Regions from separate parts of the Streptomyces sp. NPDC005070 genome, predicted to be linked through region 4. Evidence: riboswitches for the same ligand, from Rfam matches in the RefSeq annotation. Region 4 holds a riboswitch; each other region holds the start of a gene.
The links. Region 4 has a riboswitch for cyclic di-AMP ahead of ACWEBX_RS14990 (transglycosylase SLT domain-containing protein). Riboswitches for the same ligand answer to the same signal wherever they lie in the genome.
Positions count from the first base shown of each region.

Region 1 (3,199 bases), on a different contig from region 4:
GGCCGCCGTCGACGAGGAGCTCGCCCGGTTCGCCGAGGAGGGCCCCACGGCCGGGGAAATGGAGCGCGCCCAGGCCCAGTTGGAGCGCGAGTGGCTCGACCGGCTCGGTACCGTCGCCGGCCGCGCCGACGAATTGTGCCGGTACGCCGTCCTGTTCGGCGACCCGCAGCTCGCTCTGACCGCCGTACAGCGCGTCCTCGACGTCACGGCGGAGGAGGTCCAGGAGGCCGCCAAGGCCCGTCTGCGCCCCGACAACCGCGCGGTGCTCGTCTACGAACCGACCACAGCCGAAGCCGCCGACGCGGCCGGCTCCGCCGACGAGACCGACGAGGAGGCGGCGAAGTGACCGAGCTCGCCACCATGGACTTCCACCCACAGCCCCAGGCAGGACAGCCGAAGCCGTGGGCGTTCCCCGCCCCCGAGCGCGGCACCCTGGACAACGGTCTGACCGTGCTGCGCTGCCACCGCCCCGGTCAGCAGGTCGTCGCCGTCGAGGTGATCCTCGCCGCGCCGCTGGACGCCGAGCCGGCGGGCCTGGACGGCATCGCCACGATCATGGCGCGCGCCTTCTCCGAGGGCACCGACAAGCACTCTGCCGAGGACTTCGCCGCCGAACTGGAGCGTTGCGGCGCCACGCTCGACGCGCACGCCGACCACCCCGGCGTACGCCTGTCCCTCGAAGTGCCCGTCTCGCGCCTGGCCAAGGCCCTCGGCCTGCTCGCCGACGCCCTGCGGGCCCCCGCGTTCGCGGACAGCGAGGTCGAGCGGCTGGTGACCAACCGGCTGGACGAGATCCCGCACGAGACGGCCAACCCCGCCCGTCGTGCCGCCAAGGAGCTCTCCAAGGAACTGTTCCCGGCGAGCGCGCGCATGTCGCGCCCCCGCCAGGGCACCGAGGAGACGGTCCAGAACATCGACGCGTCGGGCGTTCGCGCCTTCTACGAGAAGCACGTACGCCCCGCCACGGCCACCGCGGTCGTCGTCGGTGACCTGACCGATGTCGATCTCGACGAACTGCTCGCCGACACGCTCGGCTCCTGGACCGGCTCCTCCGCCGAACCGCGTCTGGTGCCGCCGGTGAGCGCCGACGACACCGGCCGCGTGATCATCGTCGACCGCCCCGGAGCCGTCCAGACGCAGCTCCTCATCGGCCGTGTCGGTGCCGACCGGCACGACCGCGTGTGGCCCGCCCAGGTCCTCGGCACCTACTGCCTCGGCGGCACCCTCACCTCGCGCCTGGACCGCGTCCTGCGCGAGGAGAAGGGCTACACCTACGGCGTACGGGCGTTCGGGCAGGTCCTCCGCTCCGCGCCGGACGGCACGGGCGCCGCGATGCTCGCCATCAGCGGTTCTGTGGACACTCCCAACACCGGCCCGGCGCTCGACGACCTGTGGAAGGTGCTGCGCACCCTCGCGGCCGAAGGCCTGACCGACACCGAGCGCGATGTCGCCGTGCAGAACCTGGTGGGTGTCGCGCCCCTCAAGTTCGAGACGGCGGCGGCCGTCGCGAGCACGCTCGCGGACCAGGTCGAGCAGCACCTGCCGGACGACTACCAGGCGACGCTCTACCGGCAACTGGCGGCCACCGGCACCGTGGAGGCCACCGCGGCGGCCGTGAGCGCCTTCCCGACGGACCGTCTGGTGACCGTCCTGGTCGGCGACGCGGCACAGATCGCGGACCCGATGAGGGCCCTCGAAATCGGTGAAGTCACCGTGGTGGCAGCCGAGTAGAACCGTGCGACGGAAGAGGGCCCTGACGGCTGAAGAGCCGTCAGGGCCCTTCCCTTTCCGGACATCGGTCCCAAGATGTCCGTATTCGTACGGCGGTTGCCCTTCTGCCCTGTGGGATGCGTTACAAAAATCGTGATCCGTTTGTTGTTCGAAAGACACCGCGTTTAGCGTCGGTGCGGCTGTTCGTCACGCAGTGCGCCGCGCCCGCGGCACCGGACAGTCATCGCCGAGTCCCCGTGACGTGAGTCAGGGGAGCCGGGGACCCACGCAGTCCCTGGGGTGAATCGGACGCCCTCTTCGGAGGGAGCCCGTAGGAGACCTTCCTGCTCCGAACCCGTCAGCTAACCCGGTAGGCGAGAGGGAAGGAAAGGACCAGCCCCTACATGGCGTTCACCTGTGGCACCGGCAAGCATCGTCGTACGAGCAGCCGGGTGCACAGCACCACCACGACCGCCGTCGGGGTCGCGGCGCTCACCACCACCGGCGTGATCGGAACCCTGGCCGCCCCCGCGTTCGCCGCGGAAGCCTCCGTCGAGCAGACCGGGCTCACCCAGGCCGTCACCCTCAACGACACGGTCGCCGACCAGATCGACGCCCAGGCCTTCGCGCAGCAGCGCGCCGCCGACGAAGCCGCAGCGCGCAAGCAGGCCGAGCAGACCGCCCGCAAGCAGGCCGCCGAGCAGGCCTCGAAGCTCCGCGAGGCCAAGGAGCGCGCCGCCCGCGAGGCCGAGCGCAAGCGCCTGAACACGTTCGTCATGCCGATCACCGGTTCGTACGTCTCCACCGGCTACCAGGCCAGCAGCGCCCTCTGGTCCTCCGGCAGCCACACCGGCGTCGACTTCCACGCCTCCTCCGGCACCTCGGTCCACGCCGTCGGATCCGGCACGGTCGTCACGGCCGGCTGGGGCGGCGCCTACGGCAATCAAGTCGTGGTCAAGATGCACGACGGCACGTACACCATGTTCGGCCACCTGTCGTCCATCGGGGTGTCCGTGGGGCAGGCCGTCACTCCGGGGCAGCAGATCGGCCTCTCCGGGGACACCGGCAACACCACGGGACCGCACCTCCACTTCGAGGCGCGTACGACCGCGGAGTACGGCTCGGACATCGACCCGGTCGCCTACCTGCGCTCGCACGGCGTCAACGTCTGACGACCGCTTCGCGGCTTCCCACCGCTTTTGATGCCCCGGCTCACCGAGTCGGGGCATCGTCGTTTCCGGACGCCGTCTGTCCAAAAAATATCCATGGATTCAGGCCCGCCATCGGAAATTCAGGCTTCCTGCAATAGAGTCACTGAACAAGCGTCAATCGACGGCGTTTCACGGGGATTAAAGCGGAGGTCGGTCATGCGTATTCCGGCACACTCGGTGTGCACGGCGATCCGTGACGACATCGTCGCGGGTGTCTACGAGCGCGGCGGCCGGCTCACCGAGGAACTGCTCGCACGCCGCTACGGCGTCTCGCGCGT
Region 1 covers NZ_JBSFZS010000006.1:9,054-12,252, reverse strand. The annotation lists gene ACWEBX_RS03725 (M16 family metallopeptidase) at 1-346, shown strand, start outside; gene ACWEBX_RS03720 (M16 family metallopeptidase) at 343-1,731, shown strand; cyclic di-AMP (ydaO/yuaA leader) riboswitch at 1,946-2,102, shown strand; gene ACWEBX_RS03715 (M23 family metallopeptidase) at 2,115-2,882, shown strand; gene ACWEBX_RS03710 (GntR family transcriptional regulator) at 3,078-3,199, shown strand, end outside.
Region 1: another riboswitch for cyclic di-AMP. It lies ahead of ACWEBX_RS03715 (M23 family metallopeptidase); the one in region 4 lies ahead of ACWEBX_RS14990 (transglycosylase SLT domain-containing protein).

Region 2 (3,199 bases), on a different contig from region 4:
CTCGGATTCACGAGTTCCGGCCCTTGGTGTTTGTCCCACCGATTTCTCCGGCCGGTTCCGTTCGGGCGGACGACGCCGCGCTCCCCCGGTCGGGCCACAGGGGTCGCCCGCCGCCCGCGCGCCGGTTCTTCTGGACGGGTGGGGCAGCCAGGAGGTGAGCGGCGGACCGGACAGTTTCATGACCCGGCCGGCCGTCCGTCCCGCGGTGTCCACGGGCCCGGGAGTGTCGTGTCACCCGGTTCGGCGGCAGCGGAGCCGCGCCGGATCGTGTGGGCACGCGCCTTCGTCCGGGCCCTGCCCGTGCTGCTCGTCGCCGCCGGGATCGTCTACGACTACTTCACCCCGTCGGAATTCACCGCGGCCCCCCTGTTCGCGGCCGCACCCCTGGTCGCCGCGCCCCTCTACTCGCTGCGCGGAACCGTTCTCGCCGGCGTCCTCGCCGTGGGCGCCGTGCTCGTGACGCACAGTGTGCTCGACATCGTCCTTCAGGTCGACGCGGTCACCGAGGTGGTCACCGTGACGACGGCCGCCGTCCTCGCCGTCCTCATCAACACCGTGGTCCGGCGCGGCGACGAACGGCTCGCCTCCGTCCGGGAGATCGCCGCGTTCGCGCAGCGCGCCGTGCTGCCCGAGCCCGAGGCGACGATCGCCGGGCTCGAGGTCGCGGCCCGGTACGAGGCGGCGCAGGAGGACGCGTTCATCGGCGGGGACCTGTACGCGGTGCAGGACTCCCCGTACGGCGTGCGGCTGGTCGTCGGCGACGTACGGGGGAAGGGCATGACCGCGGTGGCCGCTGTCGCGACGGTGGTCGGGGCGTTCGGGGAGGCGGCCGAGCGGGAGGCGACCCTGGGGGGCGTCGCGGAGCGCCTGGAGCGGGCACTGACGCGCGCGGGCACCCGGCGCGACAGCGTCGACGCGGTCGAGGGGTTCACGACCGCCGTCCTCGCCGAGATCCCGCAGGGCGAGGGTGTCGTACGCGTCGTCAACCGCGGCCATCCGCCGCCCCTGCTGCTGTATCCCGACGGCGCGCTCGTCACCCTCTCCGCCGAGTCCTTCGCGCTGCCCCTCGGGATGAGTGACCTGGGAAGCCAACCCGCCCCGACGCTGCGGGAGGGATTTCCGCGCGGGGCGACGCTGCTCCTGCACACCGACGGACTGTCCGAGGCCCGCGACGCGCGGGGGGAGTTCTTCGATCCGGCCGCCTGGCTGGCCGGACGGGTCTTTCCCGGCCCCGACGCGTTGCTGACCGCTCTCTTCGAGGCGGCCCGCGCGCACACGGGCGGCCCGCTGACGGACGACCTTGCGCTGCTCGCCGTCCGGCGTCACGAACAGTGATCGGACCGTTCCCCTCCGCATAGCAACTGACTTACCGTCAGGGAAATCCGTGCAAGCGGCACGCGGTCAACTCGCCCGTTTTTCATCGTCCATGACCCCAAAGTCCTGGCCAAGAGGCGTTAATGATCAGCCGGAACAGCTTGGAATTCGGCACCCGGGTCTATTAACGTTCGATAACGCAGCGCGGTCGTCACAACCGTCACAAGAGGCGGCTCCGTGCGCACGCGCCGAATCCCGCAAGGGAACCGGGGACCCACCTCATGGGGTGAATCGAGCGTAATCCGCCGTGGAAGCACGGTGGCAATCGCCCGTAGGAGACCTTCCTGCTCCGAACCCGTCAGCTAACCCGGTAGGCGGCAAGGAAGGAAAGGAGTGCGCCCACGTGGCGTCCAACCGGCCCGCTCAGCCAACCTCGTTCGCGCCGAACGAAGCCCACACCTTCGGCTATGGCAAGGACGAGGGACCCTGGGAGGAGTGGAACCCCACCGCGGATTCCCTCGCTCCCGTCCGCGGCCGGCACCGCACGGGCAAGCAGCGCGGCGGAGGACTCGCCCGCAGCTCCACGGTTCTCGGCGTCGGTGTCATAGCCGCCGTCGGTGGTGGTGGCATCGCCAGCGCCGCTCCGGGCAAGGCGCCCGTCTCGATCTCACTGCCCGACCTGTCGTCGGTCACCGCGTCGGCCAAGGCCCTGATATCGGACGGCGGATCCAGCACCCCCAAGGGCTCCACGACTCCGCTCACCACCGCCGGTCTGACCAGCGTCGACGCGGCCCAGGGCAGCACCGACGCCGGTGAGGCGCTGCGCGACCGCATCATGGCGCAGGCCCAGTCGCAGCAGAACCAGGCCGACACCGCCACGCAGAAGGCCGTCCAGACCGCCGCCGCGCAGAAGGCCGTCCAGGCCGCCGCCAAGCAGCAGGACGAGGCCCAGGCCAAGGAAACCGCCGCGAAGAAGAAGGCGGAGGAGGCGGCCAAGCAGAAGGCCGAGGCCGAGCGCCTCGCCGAGCTGGCCAAGAGCTACTCGCTGCCGACCTCGTCGTACACCCTGACCTCGCGCTTCGGTGAGGCCGGCTCCATGTGGTCCTCCGGCTACCACACCGGACTCGACTTCGCGGCGCCCACCGGCACGCTGATCAAGGCGATCCACAGCGGCACCATCACCGAGGCCGGCTGGGCCGGATCGTACGGCTACCGCACGATCCTCACCCTCGACGACGGTACGGAACTCTGGTTCTGCCACCAGTCGTCGATCAGCGCCACCGTCGGCCAGAAGGTCGCCACCGGCGATGTCATCGGACGCGTGGGCGCCACGGGCAACGTCACCGGGCCGCACCTGCACCTCGAGGTGCACCCCGGCGGCGCCGCCACCGGCATCGACCCGATGGCGTGGCTCCAGAGCAAGGGCCTCAACCCCTGATCTCCGATCTCCGGCAGCCCTGACGTCAACCCCCCCGACGTCAGGGCTGCTGGTCGTCCGGGCCCGGACGGCGGCGCGCACCGCACCCGGTGCTTGTGGAATACATCCATCCGGTACGGGCGTTGAGGCCGTACATGACTTCTCTTCGCAAGCTCGGTTCGTCCGATCTCGAGGTCTTCCCGCTCTCCCTCGGGGGCAACGTCTTCGGCTGGACGGCTGACGAGACCCGGTCCTTCGCCGTGCTCGACGCCTACGCCGCCGCCGGCGGCAACTTCCTCGACACGGCCGACTCCTACTCGGCCTGGATCGAGGGCAACGAGGGCGGCGAGTCCGAGACCGTCATCGGCAAGTGGCTGAAGAGCCGCGGCAACCGCGCGGACATCGTGGTCGCCACCAAGGTCAGCCAGCACCCCGCGTACCCCGGGCTGTCCGGTGCCAACATCAAGG
Region 2 covers NZ_JBSFZS010000155.1:899-4,097, reverse strand. The annotation lists gene ACWEBX_RS33015 (PP2C family protein-serine/threonine phosphatase) at 229-1,335, shown strand; cyclic di-AMP (ydaO/yuaA leader) riboswitch at 1,551-1,706, shown strand; gene ACWEBX_RS33010 (M23 family metallopeptidase) at 1,718-2,752, shown strand; gene ACWEBX_RS33005 (aldo/keto reductase) at 2,887-3,199, shown strand, end outside.
Region 2: another riboswitch for cyclic di-AMP. It lies ahead of ACWEBX_RS33010 (M23 family metallopeptidase); the one in region 4 lies ahead of ACWEBX_RS14990 (transglycosylase SLT domain-containing protein).

Region 3 (3,199 bases), on a different contig from region 4:
CCCACAGAACCCCGCCGGTCCATGGAGGACAAGTTCCCGCGCGCCCTCTGGGTGCGGCTGATCATCTACGTCGCCGTCGGCCACCTGTTCGCGGCCTTCATCTACCTGCTCTTCACGCTGGGCGCGCAGAACCAGTAGGGCCCCGGCCGGGGAGGGCGGCTCCGGCTCAGTCCAGGAGCCGCGCGCGCAGGCGCTCCCGGAGCTCCGGCGTGAGCCCCAGCCCCTGTTCCAGATAGGCCTCGACGCTGCCCCACTTCTCCTCGATCGTCTCGAAGGCGGCTGTCAGGTACTCGGCGCGCGCGTCGAACAGCGGGCTGAGCAGTTCCATGACCTCGGGGGAGTAGGCGCCGGCCGAGGAGCCGTTGCGGTGGACCTTGTAACGGCGGTGCGCGGCGTTCGACTCCAGGTAGTCGGTCACGATCGCCTCGCGCTCGACGCCGAGGGCCAGCAGGGTGACAGCGATGGACAGCCCGGCGCGGTCCTTGCCCGCCGCGCAGTGCATCAGCGCGGGCACGCTGTCGTCGGCCAGGGCGTGCAGCACCTGGGCGTGCTCGGCCGTGCGCTCGCTGATGATGGTGCGGTACGAGTTGATCATCCGGTTCGCGGCCTTGCCGTCGCCGAGGAGCCCGCGAAGCTGGTCGATGTCGCCGTCGCGGACCATCTTCCAGAACTCGCTGCCGTCCGCCGGGTCGCTCAGCGGGAGGTTCACGTTCAGTACGCCCGGCAGCTCGACGTCCGGGCCCTCCAGCTTCTGGTCCGCGGCGTTGCGGAAGTCGAAGATCGTGTGGAGACCCAGGGAGGCGAGGAACGCGGCGTCCTCCTCCGTGGCGTGCGCGAGGTGGCCGCTGCGGAACAGCCGCCCGTAGCGCACGCGCCGGCCGTCCGCGGCGGGCAGTCCGCCCACGTCGCGGAAGTTCCGCACTCCGCCGAGCTCGGGCTCGGTCGACGGGACCTGCTGCGTCACGGGGGCTCCTCCCATTCGGCCGCCGGCGTCACCGGGCTGGACTCGGCGCCGCTCGTCGGCAGTTGTACCGGCTTGCGCTGTCGACGATACGACATAGGTTCCTCGGGCAATGAGTTGTCCACAGGCGGCCTTCTCCCGTACTGAAAGCCCTGGAAGCGGCGCTCCACAGTCGCTGGATCGAACGCCAGTTCGATGCGCGTGCGGGGCCGGCCGTCGGGTCGGTCACGTCCTTCGCGCCGCGCGGGACTCGCGGGGCAATTGAGGTGAAATGCGGCATTGCGAGTGTGCCGTTTTGTGCGCCGCCTCGCATAGAGGTCCGGATGTACTGGATATCCGTCGACGTCGCATCTGACCGTTCTGTCCGAATAAGCGCCTTCGTTACAACTGGCCCTGGAATAGGGCGCCCTGGGGCGAGTCGCGTGAGGAGCGTCATATTCGTGACGATGCGTTGCCGTCCTCATTTCTCAACCCGCGAGGTTTTACGGGTGGGTTGAGAGGTCCGGAAGATCGTCACTCCACGGAGGGTGACGGCGATTTCCGCATGGATCAAGAAAGACGAGCGCACAGAAACCGCCCATAGTTGTCGACGCGCTCTCATCTCGCTTACGTTCTGCCTCAATCCGGACGGACGCCCAATCCTGCCGCCGCCCGGAATCCGCACACTCACCCGTACACGGCAGGAGCGGGGGACCCACAGGTTCCGTGCCTGGTCCGGTCTCCGGAACAGGCTAGGGGTACAGCCGCACAGCAGCGGCCGGGCATCTCCAGCCCGCACCCGACAGCTCACCCCGCAGGCGCCGGAGAGGAATTCGTCATGCCCGCGAAGGGTAAGCACCGCCGTCCCAAGTCCCTCCGTTTCACCCGCTCGATAGCCGTGGCCGGAACCGGTGGCGCCGCACTCGCGCTGCCCCTGATGGGAGCCACGGGCGCCCAGGCCGCGACCCCGGCCACCCCTGTCGCGCAGCATGTCGAGAAGGCCGCGACCGCCGCCCCCGCCGAGAAGTCCGCCAAGTCCGCCACGGTCAAGACGTACGCGGTGAAGCGCGGCGACTACCTCTCGAAGATCGCCGACGAGCAGAACGTCGGCGGCGGCTGGAAGAAGATCTACGCGGACAACCGCTCCGCGATCGGCAGCGACCCGTCGCTGATCCACCCCGGTCTGAAGCTGTCGCTCGGCAAGAAGGCCGCCTCCGCCGCCCACTCGGCGACGCAGTCGGCCACGCGGACGGCCACCGCGGCGAAGTCCGCGCAGGCGACCCCGGCCGCCGACACGGCCCCGTCCGCCACGGCTTCCACCAACAGCTCCTCCGGCTACACCCTGCCGGTCGACAGCAGCAGCATCGGCACCGGTTACAAGGTGGCGGGCAGCATGTGGTCCAGCGGCTACCACACGGGCGTGGACTTCGTGGTCCCGACCGGCACCACGCTCAAGTCCATCGCGGCGGGCACCGTCGTCTCCGCGGGCTGGGGCGGCGCCTACGGCAACCAGGTCGTCATCCAGCACGCCGACGGCAAGTACTCCCAGTACGCCCACATGTCGTCGCTGTCCGTCTCGGCCGGGCAGACCGTGACCGAGGGGCAGCAGATAGGCCTCTCCGGCGCGACCGGCAACGTGACCGGACCGCACCTGCACTTCGAGATCCGCACCACGCCGGACTACGGCTCCGACATCGACCCGGTCGCGTACCTGCGCTCGCACGGTGTCGCCGTGGGCTGACGCCCCTCCTCCTCCTGCTCCTGACGGTCAGGAAGATCTCCGAAGGCCGGACCCCATGATCCCCTGGGTCCGGCCTTCGGTGTTCCCGTGACGCGACCTCGGGGCGATCGCTGCCTCAACATCCTTGACGCGGGCCTTATTCCAGAGTTGACCAATGCTTGGCGAGTGGCTTATCTCACCGCCCGTCAACCCCTCCCTACGGTCGCGTAGCTCACATCAAAAGGTGAATCATGCTTGATGTGGCAGACGATTCGAAGAGTGACAACAGATCAGTGATCGGGTCGTACGTGGCGGTGGGGGACAGCTTCACCGAGGGCGTCGGCGACCCTGGGCCCGATGGAGCCTTCGTCGGCTGGGCCGACCGGTTCGCGGTACTTCTCGCGGACCGCAGGCCCGAAGGCGATTTCGACTACACCAATCTCGCCGTGCGCGGCAAACTGCTCGACCAGATCGTCGAGTCCCAGCTCCAGAGGGCGAAGGAACTCGCTCCGGACCTGGTCTCGTTCTGCGCCGGCGGC
Region 3 covers NZ_JBSFZS010000074.1:11,669-14,867, reverse strand. The annotation lists gene ACWEBX_RS23975 (DUF6126 family protein) at 22-138, shown strand; gene ACWEBX_RS23970 (tyrosine-protein phosphatase) at 167-964, opposite strand; cyclic di-AMP (ydaO/yuaA leader) riboswitch at 1,619-1,774, shown strand; gene ACWEBX_RS23965 (M23 family metallopeptidase) at 1,779-2,681, shown strand; gene ACWEBX_RS23960 (SGNH/GDSL hydrolase family protein) at 2,954-3,199, shown strand, end outside.
Region 3: another riboswitch for cyclic di-AMP. It lies ahead of ACWEBX_RS23965 (M23 family metallopeptidase); the one in region 4 lies ahead of ACWEBX_RS14990 (transglycosylase SLT domain-containing protein).

Region 4 (3,199 bases):
GAGGAGTACGGAGCCATCCGCGCGGCGGTCCTCGCCGTCGGCGGCTGGCACGATCCGCACCGCGACACGGTGCTGCGCCTGGTGCGGAACCTGCCGCCGGATCGCGTACGAGGTCTCATCGGCCCCTGGTCCCGCCAGTACCCGGACCGGGGCCTGCCGCCCGGACCGGCGATCGGCTTCCTCCAGGAGACGCTGCGCTGGTGGGACCACTGGCTCCGCGACGAGGAGACGGACTCCGTCCCCCTTCTGCGCTCGTACGTGATGGACGCGCACCCTCCGGCGACCGCGTACGAGCGGATCCCCGGCCGCTGGGTGGGCGACCCGGCCTGGCCCTCACCCTCGGTGACCCCGGTCACGTACGCGCTCCAGGGCGCCCCGCTGCCGGTGCGGTCCCCGCAGCACACGGGGGTCGACGCGGGCTGCCTCTTCCCCTCGGGCGACGACGCCGACCTGCCGCCGGACCAGCGGGAGGAGGACGCCCGGTCGGCCTGCTTCGAGTTCGAGGTGACGGAGGAGACCTGGGTTCTGGGCCGCCCCCGGGTCAATCTGCGGCTGACGTCCGCGTCGCCCAGGGGCCAGGTGATCGCCCGGCTGTGCGACGTGGCCCCGGACGGAGCGTCCACGCTCGTCACCCGGGGTGTTCTGAACCTGTCGGCGCGCCGGGGCCCCGACCAGGCGGTTCCCTGGCGACCCGGCGCCACGGAGCACGTGGTCCTCGACCTGAACGCCATCGGCTACGCGTTCCCGGCGGGCCATCGCATCCGGCTGGGCGTCTCCTCCACGTACTGGCCCTGGCTCTGGCCCCAGCCGGGCTCGGAGACCGGCTTCACCCTGGAGCCGGTCGGCAGCGTCCTCGAACTCCCGGTACGGGCACCGGAGTCGGACCCCTCGATCACCTTCGGGGAACCGGAGGAGGCCGAACCCCTCGGCGTGACCGTCTCGGCGACCCTGGACGAGCCCCGCCCGCGGCGCCTGGTCCTGCGCGACGTGGCCGCGGAGACCTGGAGCCTGGAAGTGGACCCGGGGCGCGTCGGGACCCGGGTGTTCCCCGACGGTCTCGAATGCACGGAGGAGGCCCGGGAGACGTACACGATCGACGCGGCGGACCCGCTGTCCGCCCGCGCCCACGCGGTCTGGTCGATCCGGCTGCACCGGCCCGAGCTGCCGTGGGACGCCCGCGTCGAGACGGTCTCCGCCATCGCCTGCGACGCGCAGGACTTCATCACGACCGACGAACTCGTCTGCAAGAACGGCGACGAGGTCGTCTTCCACCGGACCTGGGAGAAGCGCATCCCCCGCACGGCCGGCTGACCGGGCCGACCGGGCCGACCGACCAGGCCGAACAACTAAGCCTACTAACAAGGAAGTTCACCGTCTGTGGGGCGTGCGCACGCCGAACTCTGCTGACAGGACGTCCACTTCGCCACGCGCCCACCGGGGTTCGGCCCGCTTCCGGCCCGGCGCTCCCGCCCGGGACCTGCCGCGTTCGCCGATGTGGCCCGCGCCACAATTCCCGTCGCGCCAGGGGCCGCTCGGCGCCTTCCGAGGGGCTCGAAAGCGTCCGCCGACGCAGGCGCAATGCCCGAATTACCCCCTCATGGTGCCTTAATGCTCTTTGGTCTCGTGAGTTGGGTCACCGGCCCGCCGGGCCATCGATGGACGCCCCTTATGGATCAACCCGTTTGCGAAAGGCAAGTTGAGGATCCAATTCCGGCACAATCGGACTTTTCACCCTCGCATTAACCAGGCCAAAGCGATCTTCGCGGTCAAATCTCGTCTTGTTTCGGACATGTGCTCTCGCATACGTTCTGGTTGACCCCGGGCGGATCGCCGAATCCTGCCGCCGCCCGGAAACCCATCGACCCACGCACGGCAGGAGCGGGGGAACCACAGGTAAGCCGCCGGTCCGGACACACCCGGAACGGCTTGGGGTGAAGCCGCGCCCAGAGCGCGGCCGGGCATCTCCCGCCCGAACCCGACAGCTCACCTCGCAGGCGTCGGAGAGGACATTTCGCCATGCCCGTACGAGCCAAGCACCGCCGCAAGAAGACCAACGTCATCACCCGGGGCATGATCGCCGCCGGCACGGGTGGCATCGCCCTCGCCCTCCCCCTCGTGAGCGCGACCGGCGCCAGCGCCGCCACCCCGGCGCAGGCCCCCCAGGCGGCCAAGACCGCCCACACCGCGGTGGTCCCCAACGTGCAGCTCGTCACCTACAAGGTGGTCGCCGGCGACACCCTGTCCAAGGTGGCGAAGAAGTACCCCAAGAGCGGTGGCTGGAAGAAGCTGTACGCGGCGAACCGCGCGGTCATCGGCGACAACCCCGCGATGATCCGTCCGGGCCTGAAGCTGACCGTCGGCACGAAGACGCTGAAGTCGACGACCGTCCGCACCACGGCGAACGCGACCGCCGCCGTCGCCAAGTCCAAGGCGACCACCGTCACCCAGGCCGCCGCCAAGACGTACTCCAACGACCTCGACGGCTGGATCAAGGAATCCCTGGACGTCATGGCCAAGGCCGGCATCCCGGGCAGCTACGACGGCATCCACCGCAACGTGATACGCGAGTCCTCCGGCAACCCCAACGCCATCAACAACTGGGACTCCAACGCCGCCGCGGGCATCCCCTCCAAGGGCCTGCTCCAGGTGATCGACCCCACGTTCCAGGCGTACCACGTCGCCGGCACGTCGTCGAACATCTACGACCCGGTCGCCAACATCACCGCGGCCTGCAACTACGCGGCCGACAAGTACGGCTCCATCGACAACGTCAACGGCGCCTACTGATCCCACCCCCGCACCACCTGCTTCACCCGCACCCGCCGACGGCGCCTTCCGGCCCGTCGGCGGGTGCGTCGGCGTCGCTAGAAGCCGAAGAGGCGCTCCAGGACGACCGCGACCCCGTCGTCCTCGTTCGACAGGGTGACCTCGTCGGCCACCGCCTTCAGTTCCGGGTGGGCGTTGGCCATCGCCACACCCCGGGCCGCCCAGTCGAACATCGGGATGTCATTGGGCATGTCACCGAAGGCGAGCGTCGCACCCGGCGTGAGCCCGAGATGCGCCGCGGCCAGAGCGAGGCCCGTCGCCTTGGTCACCCCGCATGGCTGGAGTTCGACGGTGCCGGGCCCGGACATGGTCACCGTCGCCAGCGAACCGACCACTCCGCGCGCCGCCGACGCCAACTCGTCGTCGGACAACG
Region 4 covers NZ_JBSFZS010000037.1:8,863-12,061, forward strand. The annotation lists gene ACWEBX_RS14985 (CocE/NonD family hydrolase) at 1-1,311, shown strand, start outside; cyclic di-AMP (ydaO/yuaA leader) riboswitch at 1,851-2,012, shown strand; gene ACWEBX_RS14990 (transglycosylase SLT domain-containing protein) at 2,017-2,787, shown strand; gene ACWEBX_RS14995 (HAD family hydrolase) at 2,865-3,199, opposite strand, start outside.